3 regions of the Streptomyces sp. NPDC014006 genome follow, and region 3 is predicted to be linked to each of the others. Evidence: riboswitches for the same ligand, from Rfam matches in the RefSeq annotation. Region 3 holds a riboswitch; each other region holds the start of a gene.
What was found. Region 3 has a riboswitch for thiamine pyrophosphate ahead of thiO (glycine oxidase ThiO). Riboswitches for the same ligand answer to the same signal wherever they lie in the genome.

Region 1 (3,975 bases), on a different contig from region 3:
CCGAGGTCATGGCCGGCCGGTGCCGGACCCGGACGGTCGGCGGCCACCACCAGGGCCGCGAGCGCCGTGGTGACCGGTACCGAGGCGACCAGGCCGATCGATCCCACCAGCGTGCGCACGATCTCCTCCGCGACCAGCTCACTGTTGGCGACGGTGCCCACGCTGCTCTGTGCGATGGAGAAGAGCAGCAGCAACGGCAACGCTGCACCGGCGTAGGCCAGGACCAGGGTGTTGACGACTGATGCGATGTGGTCGCGGCCGATCCGGATGCCCGCCCGGTACAGCCCGCGCCAGCCCATCGACGGGTTGGCCTCGTGCAGCTCCCAGACGGCGGAGGTCTGGGTGACCGTCACGTCGTCGAGCACGCCCAGCGATCCGATGATGACGCCGGCGAGCAGCAGACCGCTCATGTCGATGGACGGGTACAGGCCGTGGATCAGGCCGGTGTTGTCGTCCGTGTTGCCGGTCAGCGCGGCCCAGCCGATGAACAGCGAACCGAGGACGCCGATCAGCAGCAGGGAGATCAGGGTGCCGAGCACCGCCACGGACGTCCGGGCCGACAGCCCGTGGCACAGATACAGGGCGATGAGCATGATCGCACTGGAGCCCACGACGGCGACGACCAACGGGTTCTCGCCCTGCAGGACCGCCGGCAGGATGAAGAAGTTCAGCACCATGAAGCTGATGGCCAGCGCGACGAGCGCCATCACCCCGCGCATCCGCCCGACGACGATGACGGCGAGCGCGAAGATGCCGGCCAGCAGGGCCATCGGGAAGCGCCGGTCGACGTCTGTGACCGAGTACTGCAGGTCCCTCGGCGCCGAGGGCTCGTAGGCGACCACGACCTTCTCGCCCTGGTGCAGCTGCCGCGTCTGGTCCGGCTGCACGATCTCGGTGAACGTCCGGCCCGTGTCCTTGCCCGAGTCGACCCGGACGGTGGCCTTCTTGCAGGCGCCCGACGCCTGTTGCTGGGCCGGGGAGCCCTCCGCGGTGGATGTGTCGCCGGTCGGCGTGCCACCGGAGGCGTTGACCGCCTTGCAGCTCACCTCGACCACCTGGGTGACCGTGGCCTGCTGGGTCTGCCGGTCGAAGCCGACACCGGTGCGCTGGTGGGACGGGGCACCCCCGGGCCACAGCACGCCAAGGCCGACGACCACCGCCACGGCGAACGGGATGAGGATCGCCGCGATCACCTTGCGCAGATGCCGGGAGACAGGAGCAGCGGGCCCGTGATTGTGACTGTGCCCATGCCCGCCTCCCGCAGAGTGCTGGGCACCGTGCCCGCCTCCCGCGGCATGGGTGGCACCGTGCCCGTGGCCGCCACCGGACGCGCGCCGGTGTCCGTGTCCGGACCCTGATGCGTGCCCCTGCTCATGCCCGTCCTCGACGTCCTGGCCGTGGCCTGTCGGGCCCTGGCCGCGGGGCGGCTCGGACGGCGGATACGGGGGCTGGTGTGTGGTGGTCACCGACCGATCATCGCAAGAACGACAGGGGCCCCCTGTTCACCGCGCCCGAATTGACGCTAGCGTGGAGGCACCTTTGCACACGCGGGAGCTCGGAGCACCGGGCTGAGAGGGCGCTGACCTCCGTCTTTGCGATGTTTCACGTGGAACATGTGGTGTTCCACACGAAATGTCGGCAGACGGTGACCGCTGCGTCGACCGCCGAACCTGTTACCGGGTAATGCCGGCGTAGGGAGTAGGTCTCATGACCAACAAGGACGCACGCACGCCTGCCTCCGTTCAGAGCGAAACGGCTCAGGAGGCCGGAAAGTCCATCGGCTGGCACAAGGCATACGTCGAGGGTTCGCGCCCCGACCTGCGGGTGCCGGTCCGTCAGGTGCACCTCACCAACGGGAAGTCGGTCACGCTGTACGACACATCCGGCCCGTATACCGATCCGCTCGTCGACACCGACGTGCGCAGGGGCCTGTCACCGCTCCGGGAGAACTGGATCATCGCCCGCGGCGACACCGAGGAGTACGCGGGCCGTCCCGTCCGTCCAGAGGACGACGGGGTCAAGCACACCTCGCCGCGCGGAGGCCTGCGCAACCTCGACGCGGTCTTCCCCGGACGTCCGCGCCAGCCCCGTCGCGGCCGTGACGGCCAGGCGGTCACCCAGCTCGCGTACGCCCGCCGGGGCGAGATCACGCCCGAGATGGAGTTCGTGGCCCTGCGGGAGAACGTCTCGCCCGAGGTGGTCCGCGAGGAGATCGCGGCGGGCCGCGCCGTACTGCCGGCCAACGTCAACCACCCGGAGATCGAGCCGATGATCATCGGCAAGCGGTTCCTGGTGAAGGTCAACGCCAACATCGGCAACTCCGCGGTGACTTCCTCCATCGAGGAGGAGGTCGAGAAGATGACGTGGGCGACCCGTTGGGGCGCCGACACGGTCATGGACCTGTCCACGGGCCGCAACATCCACACCACCCGTGAGTGGGTGCTGCGCAACTCCCCCGTCCCCATCGGCACGGTGCCGCTCTACCAGGCACTGGAGAAGGTCGACGGCAGGGCCGAGGAACTGACCTGGGAGATCTACAAGGACACGGTCATCGAGCAGGCCGAGCAGGGCGTGGACTACATGACGGTCCACGCGGGCGTGCGCCTGGCGTATGTGCCGCTCACCGCCAACCGCAAGACGGGCATCGTCTCGCGCGGCGGCTCGATCATGGCCGCGTGGTGCCTCGCTCACCACAAGGAATCGTTCCTGTACGAGCACTTCGAGGAGCTGTGCGAGATCCTCGCCGCCTACGACGTGACGTACTCCCTCGGTGACGGCCTCAGGCCCGGCTCCATCGCGGACGCCAACGACGAGGCGCAGTTCGCGGAGCTCCGCACGCTCGGGGAACTCAACACGATCGCCAAGCGTTTCAACGTACAGACCATGATCGAGGGCCCGGGACACGTCCCGATGCACAAGATCAAGGAGAACATCGACCTTCAGCAGGAGATCTGCGATGAAGCTCCGTTCTATACGCTCGGCCCGCTGACCACGGACGTCGCGCCGGCGTACGACCACATCACCTCCGGCATCGGCGCCGCGATGATCGCCTGGTGGGGCACGGCGATGCTCTGCTATGTCACGCCCAAGGAGCACCTGGGCCTGCCCAACCGGGACGACGTCAAGACCGGCGTCATCACCTACAAGATCGCGGCTCACGCGGCCGATCTCGCCAAGGGGCACCCGGGTGCGCAGGAGTGGGACGACGCGCTGTCCGACGCCCGGTTCGAGTTCCGGTGGGAGGACCAGTTCAACCTCGCCCTGGACCCGGACACGGCGCGGGAGTTCCACGACGAGACCCTGCCGGCCGAACCGGCCAAGACGGCACACTTCTGCTCGATGTGCGGGCCGAAGTTCTGCTCGATGAAGATCTCGCAGGACATCCGCCGTGAGCACGGCGGCAGCAAGGCCGAGATCGAGGCCGGGATGGCCGAGAAGTCGCGGGAGTTCGCGGCGGCGGGCAACCGCGTGTATCTGCCGATCGCGGACTGACGCGGGCCGCGGGCGGTACTCCGTGTCTGGCGTGCACGGAGTACCGCTCATCCGGCTCCAGTCGTTGGGCGACGTGCTGATCAGTGGCCGTAGGTGATCAGTCGTATGACCGGAGCCGAGAGTCACTGGGCGTAGGGCACTTCAGGATCCCGGACGTGCCTGCGCCGGGTCGGCTCGAGAAGTCCCGAAGGACCAGGACGCCGATCACTCGCCCGGATCGTCCTGTTGATGGACGGTGCGGGGCGCGCACCTGCGGTTCACTCCGGCTGGTGTTCCGGCCCGCCGAAGTCCGGGCTGCTGAAGTCGGGGCTCGTGAAGCTCGGGCGCGGGCCGGCGGCGGGGCCGTCGTCGGGGCTGGTGAATCCCGGCCGGTCATAACCCAGGCGCGGCATGCGGCTGGACGGCACCGACGGGGAGACGGGGTGAGCCGGCGTCGTACCGGGATCGGCCAGGGCGTCGCGCAGGAACGGCACGATCCCGCGT
Region 2 (3,975 bases), on a different contig from region 3:
GCCGCGCACCAGACGTCCGGCGTCCCGGCGGGTCAGCGCGGCGGCGGCGAGCGCGCCGATCAGCAGCGCGATCGCGGTCGCGGCGACGGCGTACTGCAGCGAGTTGCCGATGGCCTCGATCGGCGGGACGAGGAAGGTGTTGCCGTCCTGGCTGGTCAGCGCCCGGTAGTAGCCGAGGCCGCCGTCCAGGGAGCGCTGCACCAGCACCGCGGGCGGCAGCACGAGCAGCACGGCGATGGTGAGCAGCACCCCGCCGAGCAGCGCCCACTGCCCGGCGCCGCGCGGCCGGCGTGCCGTCGTCGCCGCGTCCACCAGTTTCAGGGCGCTCTCCCGGCGCCGTGCCGTCCGGGCGTGTACGGCGAGGATCGCGCCGACCGCGACGAACTGGACAACCGTCAGCACGGCGGCGGTGGACAGGTCGAAGACGTCGGCGGTCTGTCGGTAGATCTCCACCTCCAGGGTGGAGAAGCCGGGGCCACCGAGGATCTGGACGATGCCGAAGGAGGTGAAGCAGAACAGGAACACCATCAGCGCGGCCGCCGCGACCGCCGGCGCGAGCGCGGGCAGGGTGACCGTGCGCCAGGCGGTGAAGCGGGACGCCCCGAGCATCCGCGCCGCGTCCTCCTGGCGCGGGTCGAGCTGCGCCCACAGTCCGCCGACGGTCCGCACGACGACGGCGTAGTTGAAGAAGACGTGGGCGAGCAGGATCGCCCACACGGTGGTGTCCAGCCGTACGCCCCACAGCTGGTCGAGCAGGCCCCCGCGGCCGACCAGCGCGAGGAAGGCGGTGCCGACGACGACGGTCGGCAGCACGAACGGCACCGTCACCACCGCCCGCAGCAGCCGCTTGCCGGGAAAGTCGAAGCGGGCGAAGACATAGGCGCCGGGCAGCCCGAGCAGCAGGGTGAGCCCGGCGGAGACCAGCGCCTGCCAGGTGGTGAACCACAGCACGTGCCGGATGTCGGACTGCCCGAGGACGTCGGTGAGCCGCCCGAACTGCCAGGCGCCGTCGACCTTGAGCCCGCGGGCGACGATCGCGGCCACGGGGTAGGCGAAGAACACGGCGAAGAACGCGACGGGCAGGGCCATCAGGCCGAGCCGCGCCGCGTTCCCCGCGCGGTCCGGGCGCCGGGCTACTTCAGTACGAGTGAGGTCCACTGCTTGACCCACTGGTCGCGGTGGTCGGCGATCTTGGCCGGCGCCAGGGTCTCGGGGTCCTTGGCCGCGGGGCCGTACCGGGTGAACTCGGCGGGCACCTTGGCGCCGTCGAGCACCGGGTAGACGAACATGTTCAGCGGCATGTCCTGCTGGAACTCCTTGGAGACCAGGAAGTCGATCAGCGCCTTGCCGCCCTTGGTGTTCTTCGCGTTGCTGAGCAGCCCGGCGAACTCGATCTGCCGGAAGCAGGTGCCGGCCGCGACGCCGGTCGGCGCGGTCTTCGGCTGCGGCTTGGCGAAGACGACCTCGGCGGGCGGGGAGGAGGCGTACGAGACGACCAGCGGCCGGTCGCCGTGCGCCTTCTTGCCGCCGGACGAGCCGGAGAACTCCTGGTCGTAGGCCTGCTCCCAGCCGTCGACCACCTTCACGCCGTTGGCCTTGAGCTTCTTCCAGTAGTCCTGCCAGCCGGCGTCGCCGTACTTGGCGGCGGTGCCGAGCAGGAAGCCGAGGCCGGGCGAGGAAGTGGACGCGTTTTCCGTGACGAGGAGGTTCTTGTACTCCGGCTTGACCAGGTCGTCGAAGGAAGCCGGCGGGGTCAGCTTGTGGTCGGCGAAGTACTTCTTGTCGTAGTTGACGCAGATGTCGCCGAAGTCGATCGGGGTGACCCGGTGCTTGCCCTGGTCCAGCTGGTACCGGGCGCCGATGGCGCCGAGCCCCTTGGCCTGGTACGGCTGGAAGAGGCCGTTGTCCAGGGCGCGGGAGAGCAGGGTGTTGTCGACGCCGAAGAAGACGTCGCCCTGCGGGTTGTCCTTGGTGAGGATGGCCTTGTTGACGGCCTGCCCGGCGTCGCCGCCGGGGAGGACCTTGACCTTGTACCCGGACTGCTTCTCGAAGTCCGCGAGGACGTTCTTGGACACGGCCCACGAGTCGTGGCTGACGAGCGTGACGGTCTTGGACTCGGCGGCGGTCTTCTCGCTCCCGCCGGACGACCCGCACGCGGACAGCGTGACGAGGCCGAGGCCGACCACCACGACCGTGGCCTTCTTGGTGATGCTCACTGACATTCCTCCTGGAGTGACCAGGAAGAGACGCGGCCCTGCCCGGGACGTCTCGCGACGGCCCGGGCAGGGCGCAACAGCTCGAGTGATGACCGATCTCCCTACCCAGAATGACCTGGGCGAGGTTCGGAGGGTCTGCGGCCCTGTCCGCCGCACTCTCAGCGCTGTGGCGCTCCCCTGTCGGAATATGTAGATGTACTGACGCCAGTCAGATTACCGCTCGGTGGCGGCGAGCTGACCACACGCCCCGTCGATCTCCTGCCCACGGGTGTCCCGGATCGTCACCGGTACACCATGGGCGGCGATGGCCTCGACGAACGCCTTCTCGTCCTCGGGCCGGGAGGCGGTCCACTTGGACCCCGGCGTCGGGTTCAGCGGAATGAGATTGACGTGCACGGGCTTGCCCTTGAGCAGCCGCCCCAGCCGGTCCCCGCGCCACGCCTGATCGTTGATGTCCCGGATCAGCGCGTACTCGATGGACAGCCGCCGCCCGCTCTTCTCGACGTATTCGAACCCGGCGTCGAGCACCTCGCGCACCTTCCACCGCGTGTTCACGGGGACGAGGGTGTCGCGCAGCTCGTCGTCCGGGGCGTGCAGCGAGATCGCCAGCCGGCACTTGAAGCCCTCGTCGGCGAACCGGTGGATGGCGGGCACGAGGCCGACCGTCGACACGGTGATGCCGCGCTGCGACAGCCCGAGGCCGTCGGGCGCGGGATCGGTGAGCGCGCGAATGGCCCCGACGACCCGCTTGTAGTTGGCGAGCGGCTCGCCCATGCCCATGAAGACGATGTTGGACAGCCGGGAGGCCCCACCGGGGATCTCCCCGTCCCGGAGCGCCCGCATGCCCTCGACGATCTGATGCACGATCTCGGCGGTGGACAGATTGCGATCCAGCCCGGCCTGCCCGGTCGCACAGAACGGGCAGTTCATGCCACACCCGGCCTGCGAGCTGATGCACATGGTGACCCGGTCCGGATACCGCATCAGCACGGACTCGACGAGCGTCCCGTCGAACAGCCGCCACAGCGTCTTGCGCGTGGTCCCCTCGTCGGTCGACAGATGCCGCACGACGGTCATCAGCTCGGGGAACAGCGCCTCCCGCAGCCTGTCACGCGCCCCGGCGGGGATGTCGGTCCACTGCTCCGGCTCGTGCGCGTACCGCGCGAAGTAGTGCTGCGACAGTTGCTTGGCGCGAAACGGCTTCTCCCCGATCTCGGCCACGACCGCCTTGCGCTCGGCAGGCGAAAGATCGGCAAGATGCCGCGGCGGCGTCTTGGCTCCGCGCGGCGCGACAAAAGTAAGTTCTCCGGGCTTGGGCATGGTGGTACCAGTGTCGCAGATCGACTCGGGTGGCCCGCCCGGCCGGTTCGGCCACCCGTTACGTCGGTCAGGGGCGCGGCAGCGGTTCGGCAAGCCCTACGCCGTCGTGTGCTCCAGGTGCTGCTTGAGCAGCTGCTCGTTGCGCGGGAACTCCTTGCGGACCTGGGGGCGTACGACGAGGGGGATGAGGACCTTGCCGAGGCCGTGGCCCTCGAAGTCGAGGTCCACGGTCAGCCGGGTGCGCCGGCCCTCGTCGACGGGGGTGACCTCGCCGCGGAAGGTGCCGCGCACCGGCCCGTCGATCCCGTGGACGCTCCACGAGCGGCCCGGCTTGTACTCGGTGCACTGCATCGTCATGGGAACGTCGCGGCGGCCGATGTGCCGGGTGACCCGGACCCGGGAACCGAGTCCGAACGGGCCGTCGTCGAGCTGTTCGGCG
Region 3 (3,975 bases):
GGACGCCTCGGCGAAGTGCCGCTTGGGAATCCGCCCCGCCCGGTACGCCAGCCGTCCCGCCTCCACCGCGTGGCGCATGGCCTCCGCCATCACCACCGGCTCCTGCGCCCGGGTCACCGCCGAGGCGAGCATCACACCCGCGCACCCCAGCTCCATCGCCAGCGCCACGTCCGACGCCGTGCCCGCCCCCGCGTCCAGGATCACCGGCACGCGCGCGTCCTCGACGATCAGCTGGAAGTTGTGCGGGTTGCGGATGCCGAGACCGGAACCGATGGGCGAGCCCAGCGGCATGATCGCCGCACAGCCGACGTCCTGAAGCTTCCGCGCGAGCACCGGGTCGTCGTTGGTGTACGGCAGCACCGTGAACCCGTCGTCGACCAGCGTCTCCGCCGCGTCCAGCAGCTCGATCGGGTCCGGCAGCAGCGTGCGCTCGTCGGCGATCACCTCCAGCTTGACCAGGTCCGTGCCCAGCGCCTCCCGCGCCAGCCGGGCCGTGAGCACCGCCTCCCCGGCGGTGAAGCAGCCGGCGGTGTTCGGCAGGACCCGGATGCCCAGACGGTCCAGCACCGACAGCACCGAGCCGTGCACCTCGGGGTTGACCCGCCGCATCGCGACGGTCGTCAGCTCGGTGCCGGAGGCGACCAGCGCCCGCTCGAGCACCTCCAGGCTGGGCGCACCGCCGGTGCCCATGATCAGACGGGAGGTGAGCGGCGTACCGCCGAGGACGAGGGGGTCGTCAGCCATGTTTCAGCCTCCCTGGACGGCGGTCAGGACCTCGACGCGGTCGCCGTCGGCGAGGGCCGTGGTGGACCACTGGGTGCGCGGGACGACGGTCTCGTTGAGGGCGGCGGCCACCCCGGAGGGGGCCGCGGTCAGGGACTGCACGACGGCGTCGAGAGCCGTGCCGGGCTCGACACGGCGGGGCTCGCCGTTGACCGAGATGTTCATGCGGGCTGCTCCGTGAGGGTGCGTGAAGGCTGCTGCGCGGCGGGGGAGAAGCGCTTCGGGGTGAAGGGGCGGGCCTCCTCCGGCAGCTCGCCGGTGACCAGGGCGTGGGCCAGCACGTCCCCGGTGACCGGGGTGAGCAGGACGCCGTTGCGGTGGTGGCCGGTGGCCAGCAGCAGCCCGTCCAGCGCGGTCGGGCCGAGCAGCGGCGCGTTGTCGGGGGAGCCGGGGCGCAGTCCGGCCCGGGTCTCCGTCAGCGGCAGCTCGGTGATGCCGGGCACCAGCTCGTGCGCGTCGCGCAGCAGTTCGTAGACGCCGCCCGCGGTGACGGTCGTGTCCCAGCCCATCTCCTCGCTGGTCGCGCCGACGACCAGCTCACCGTTCTCGCGGGGCACCAGATACAGCGCGCCGCCGCGCACCACGGCGCGCACGGTCCGGCTCAAAAACGGCGTCCGGTGGTTCGGCATGGTCAGCCTGAGGACCTGCCCCTTCACCGGCCGCACCGGCGGCAGCACGGCCTCCGGCACGCCCGCGAGGCGCCCGCTCAGACTGCCGGCGGCGAGCACGACCTGTCCCGCGCCCAACTCCTCGCCCTCGCTCGTGACGACGCCCTCCGCGCGCTCCCGCGCGACCGCGAGCCGCTCGGCCCGGGTCCGGTGGAACACCACCCCGGCCCGCTCGCAGGCGGTGACCAGCGCGGCCGCGAGCCGTCGTGGGTCCACCTGGTGGTCGCCGTCGACCCGCAGCCCACCGCGCACGCCCGGCGCGAGCATCGGCTCCAGGCGCCGGCAGTCCCGGCCCGACAGCCACTGCGACTCCAGGCCCGACTGCCGCTGCAGGGCGTGCAGTTCCTTGAGGTGGGCGCGGTCGTCGGCGTCCAGGGCGACGGCGAGCGTGCCGCTGCGGCGGTAGCCGAGGTCGTGGCCGGTGGCCTCGGAGAGTTCGGCCGCGAAGTCCGGATAGCGGCGCGCCGAGGCCAGGTTGAGGCCGAGCAGGGTCTGCTCGCCGTAGTGCAGTTCCGTGACGGCGGCCAGCATCCCGGCCGCCACCTGCGCGGCTCCGCCGCCGGGCTCGGGGTCCACGACCGCGGTGGCGAACCCCCTCTGCGCGGCCCGCCAGGCCGTGACCAGCCCGATGATCCCGCCCCCGATGACGAGGACGTCTGACGTACGCGTAGGCGACATGGGCGTCCAGCCCCTCCCTTCGCCGGCATGACCCGGATCAGGTTCGTACGGTCGGAGGCCGTCCCAGCCTCCCTCTCAGCCCGGTGCGTCCGGGCTCCCGCGAGTGCTTTACGGTGGCCACCCTAGCCCGTGCCGCTGTGTGTCTGTAAGGGAGCCTTCCGTCATGGCCCGGTCCCTCGACGGTCTCGTCCTCGCCCCCGTCGCCGATCAGGCGCCCGGTCAGGTGGGCACGCGCACCCGCTTCACGTACCACGAGCGCGGCGGCGAGATCTGGGCCGAGTACACCGGCGGCGACGTGGTGCGCGGGCATCTCGTGGGCACCCGGCAGGGAGACCGGCTGGACTTCCGGTACGTGCAGCTCAAGCAGGACGGGACGACCTCCGGCGGGCACTGCGTGTCCACGGTCGCGGAGCTGCCGGACGGGCGGCTGCGGCTGGAGGAGACCTGGGAGTGGGAGTCCCAGGAGGGCAGCGGCACCAGCGTGGTGGAGGAGCTGCCCGCGCGTGTGGAGCAGGTCACGGCACAGGACCGCTGACTGACGATGTGTCAGGTGTCTATGGTGATCAGGTGAGCGAGCAGACGCAGCAACGGGACACCTCGGCGGCGGCGCAGGCGCGGCGCGTGGTCGTCGTGGGCGCGGGCATGGCCGGGGTGCAGACCGCGGTGGCCCTGCGTGAACAGGGCTTCACCGGCAGCGTCACGCTGATCGGCGCCGAACCCCACCAGCCCTACGACCGGCCGCCGCTGTCCAAGGCCGTCCTGCTCGGCACGGCCGAGGGCTCCGCCTTCGACGTGGACTTCGAGGCGCTGGGCATCGAGCTGCGCCTCGGCTGCGAGGTGCTGGGCGTACGCCCCGCCGACCACGAACTGGACACCGAGGCCGGCCCGGTCGGCTACGACGTCCTCGTGCTCGCCACCGGCGCGGAACCGATCACCCTGCCCGGTGCCGAGGGCGTGCCCGGGGTGCACCTGCTGCGCACCCTGGACGACGCCGAGCGGCTGCGCCCGGTGCTCGCCCGGCAGCACGACATCGTCGTCGTCGGCGCGGGCTGGATCGGCGCCGAGTTCGCCACGGCCGCGCGCGAGGCGGGCTGCGCGGTCACCGTCGTGGAGGCCGCCGGCCGCCCGCTCGCCGGGGCGCTGCCCGCCGAGGTCGCCGCGCCCATGACCGAGTGGTACGCCGACGCCGGTGTCGCGTTGCGCACGCACGCGCGCGTGGCGGGCGTCGAGCCGGGCGTGGTGGTCCTCGACGACGGCTCCCGGCTGCCCGCCGGCGCGGTCGTCGTCGGCATCGGCGCACGGCCCGCCACCGGCTGGCTGGCCGGCTCCGGCGTCGAGCTGGGACCGCGGGGCGAGGTGGTGGCCGACGCGCAGCTGCGCACGTCGCTGCCGGACGTGTACGCGGTCGGCGACTGCGCCTCCTTCCCCTCCGCCCGCTACGGCGAACGCCTGCTCGTCCACCACTGGGACAACGCCCTCCAGGGGCCGCGCACGGTCGCCGCGAACATCGTCGGCGACACTCTCGCGGAGTACGACCCGGTGCCGTACTTCTGGTCCGAGCAGTTCGGCCGCTTCGTCCAGTACGCCGGCCATCACACCGCTGCCGACCGCACCGTGTGGCGCGGTGACACCTCCGGTCCGGCCTGGACGGTGTGCTGGCTGCGGGAGGGCCGGCTCATCGCCCTGCTGGCGGTGGGCCGCCCGCGCGACCTGGCCCAGGGGCGGCGGCTGATCGAGGCGGGCACGGCGATGGATCCGGAGCTGCTGGCGGACCCGGCGCGCCCCTTGAAGGCCGCGACCGCGGCGGCTTGACGGTGCTCGACCAGCCATGACGTGACCGCGGTCG

Region 1: another riboswitch for thiamine pyrophosphate. It lies ahead of thiC (phosphomethylpyrimidine synthase ThiC); the one in region 3 lies ahead of thiO (glycine oxidase ThiO).
Region 2: another riboswitch for thiamine pyrophosphate. It lies ahead of ACF1GV_RS33635 (thiamine ABC transporter substrate binding subunit); the one in region 3 lies ahead of thiO (glycine oxidase ThiO).

What each region holds. Positions count from the first base shown of each region.
Region 1 is NZ_JBICAJ010000003.1:492,943-496,917, forward strand. Features, by position in the region: gene ACF1GV_RS14490 (YibE/F family protein) at 1-1,466, opposite strand, end outside; TPP riboswitch at 1,538-1,715, shown strand; gene thiC (phosphomethylpyrimidine synthase ThiC) at 1,708-3,492, shown strand; gene ACF1GV_RS14500 (hypothetical protein) at 3,750-3,975, opposite strand, start outside.
Region 2 is NZ_JBICAJ010000012.1:202,748-206,722, reverse strand. Features, by position in the region: gene ACF1GV_RS33640 (ABC transporter permease) at 1-1,089, opposite strand, end outside; gene ACF1GV_RS33635 (thiamine ABC transporter substrate binding subunit) at 1,134-2,222, opposite strand; TPP riboswitch at 2,297-2,405, opposite strand; gene rlmN (23S rRNA (adenine(2503)-C(2))-methyltransferase RlmN) at 2,430-3,536, opposite strand; gene ACF1GV_RS33625 (SRPBCC family protein) at 3,633-3,975, opposite strand, start outside.
Region 3 is NZ_JBICAJ010000001.1:1,029,009-1,032,983, forward strand. Features, by position in the region: gene ACF1GV_RS04735 (thiazole synthase) at 1-744, opposite strand, end outside; gene thiS (sulfur carrier protein ThiS) at 748-948, opposite strand; gene thiO (glycine oxidase ThiO) at 945-2,129, opposite strand; TPP riboswitch at 2,127-2,240, opposite strand; gene ACF1GV_RS04750 (hypothetical protein) at 2,293-2,664, shown strand; gene ACF1GV_RS04755 (NAD(P)/FAD-dependent oxidoreductase) at 2,697-3,941, shown strand.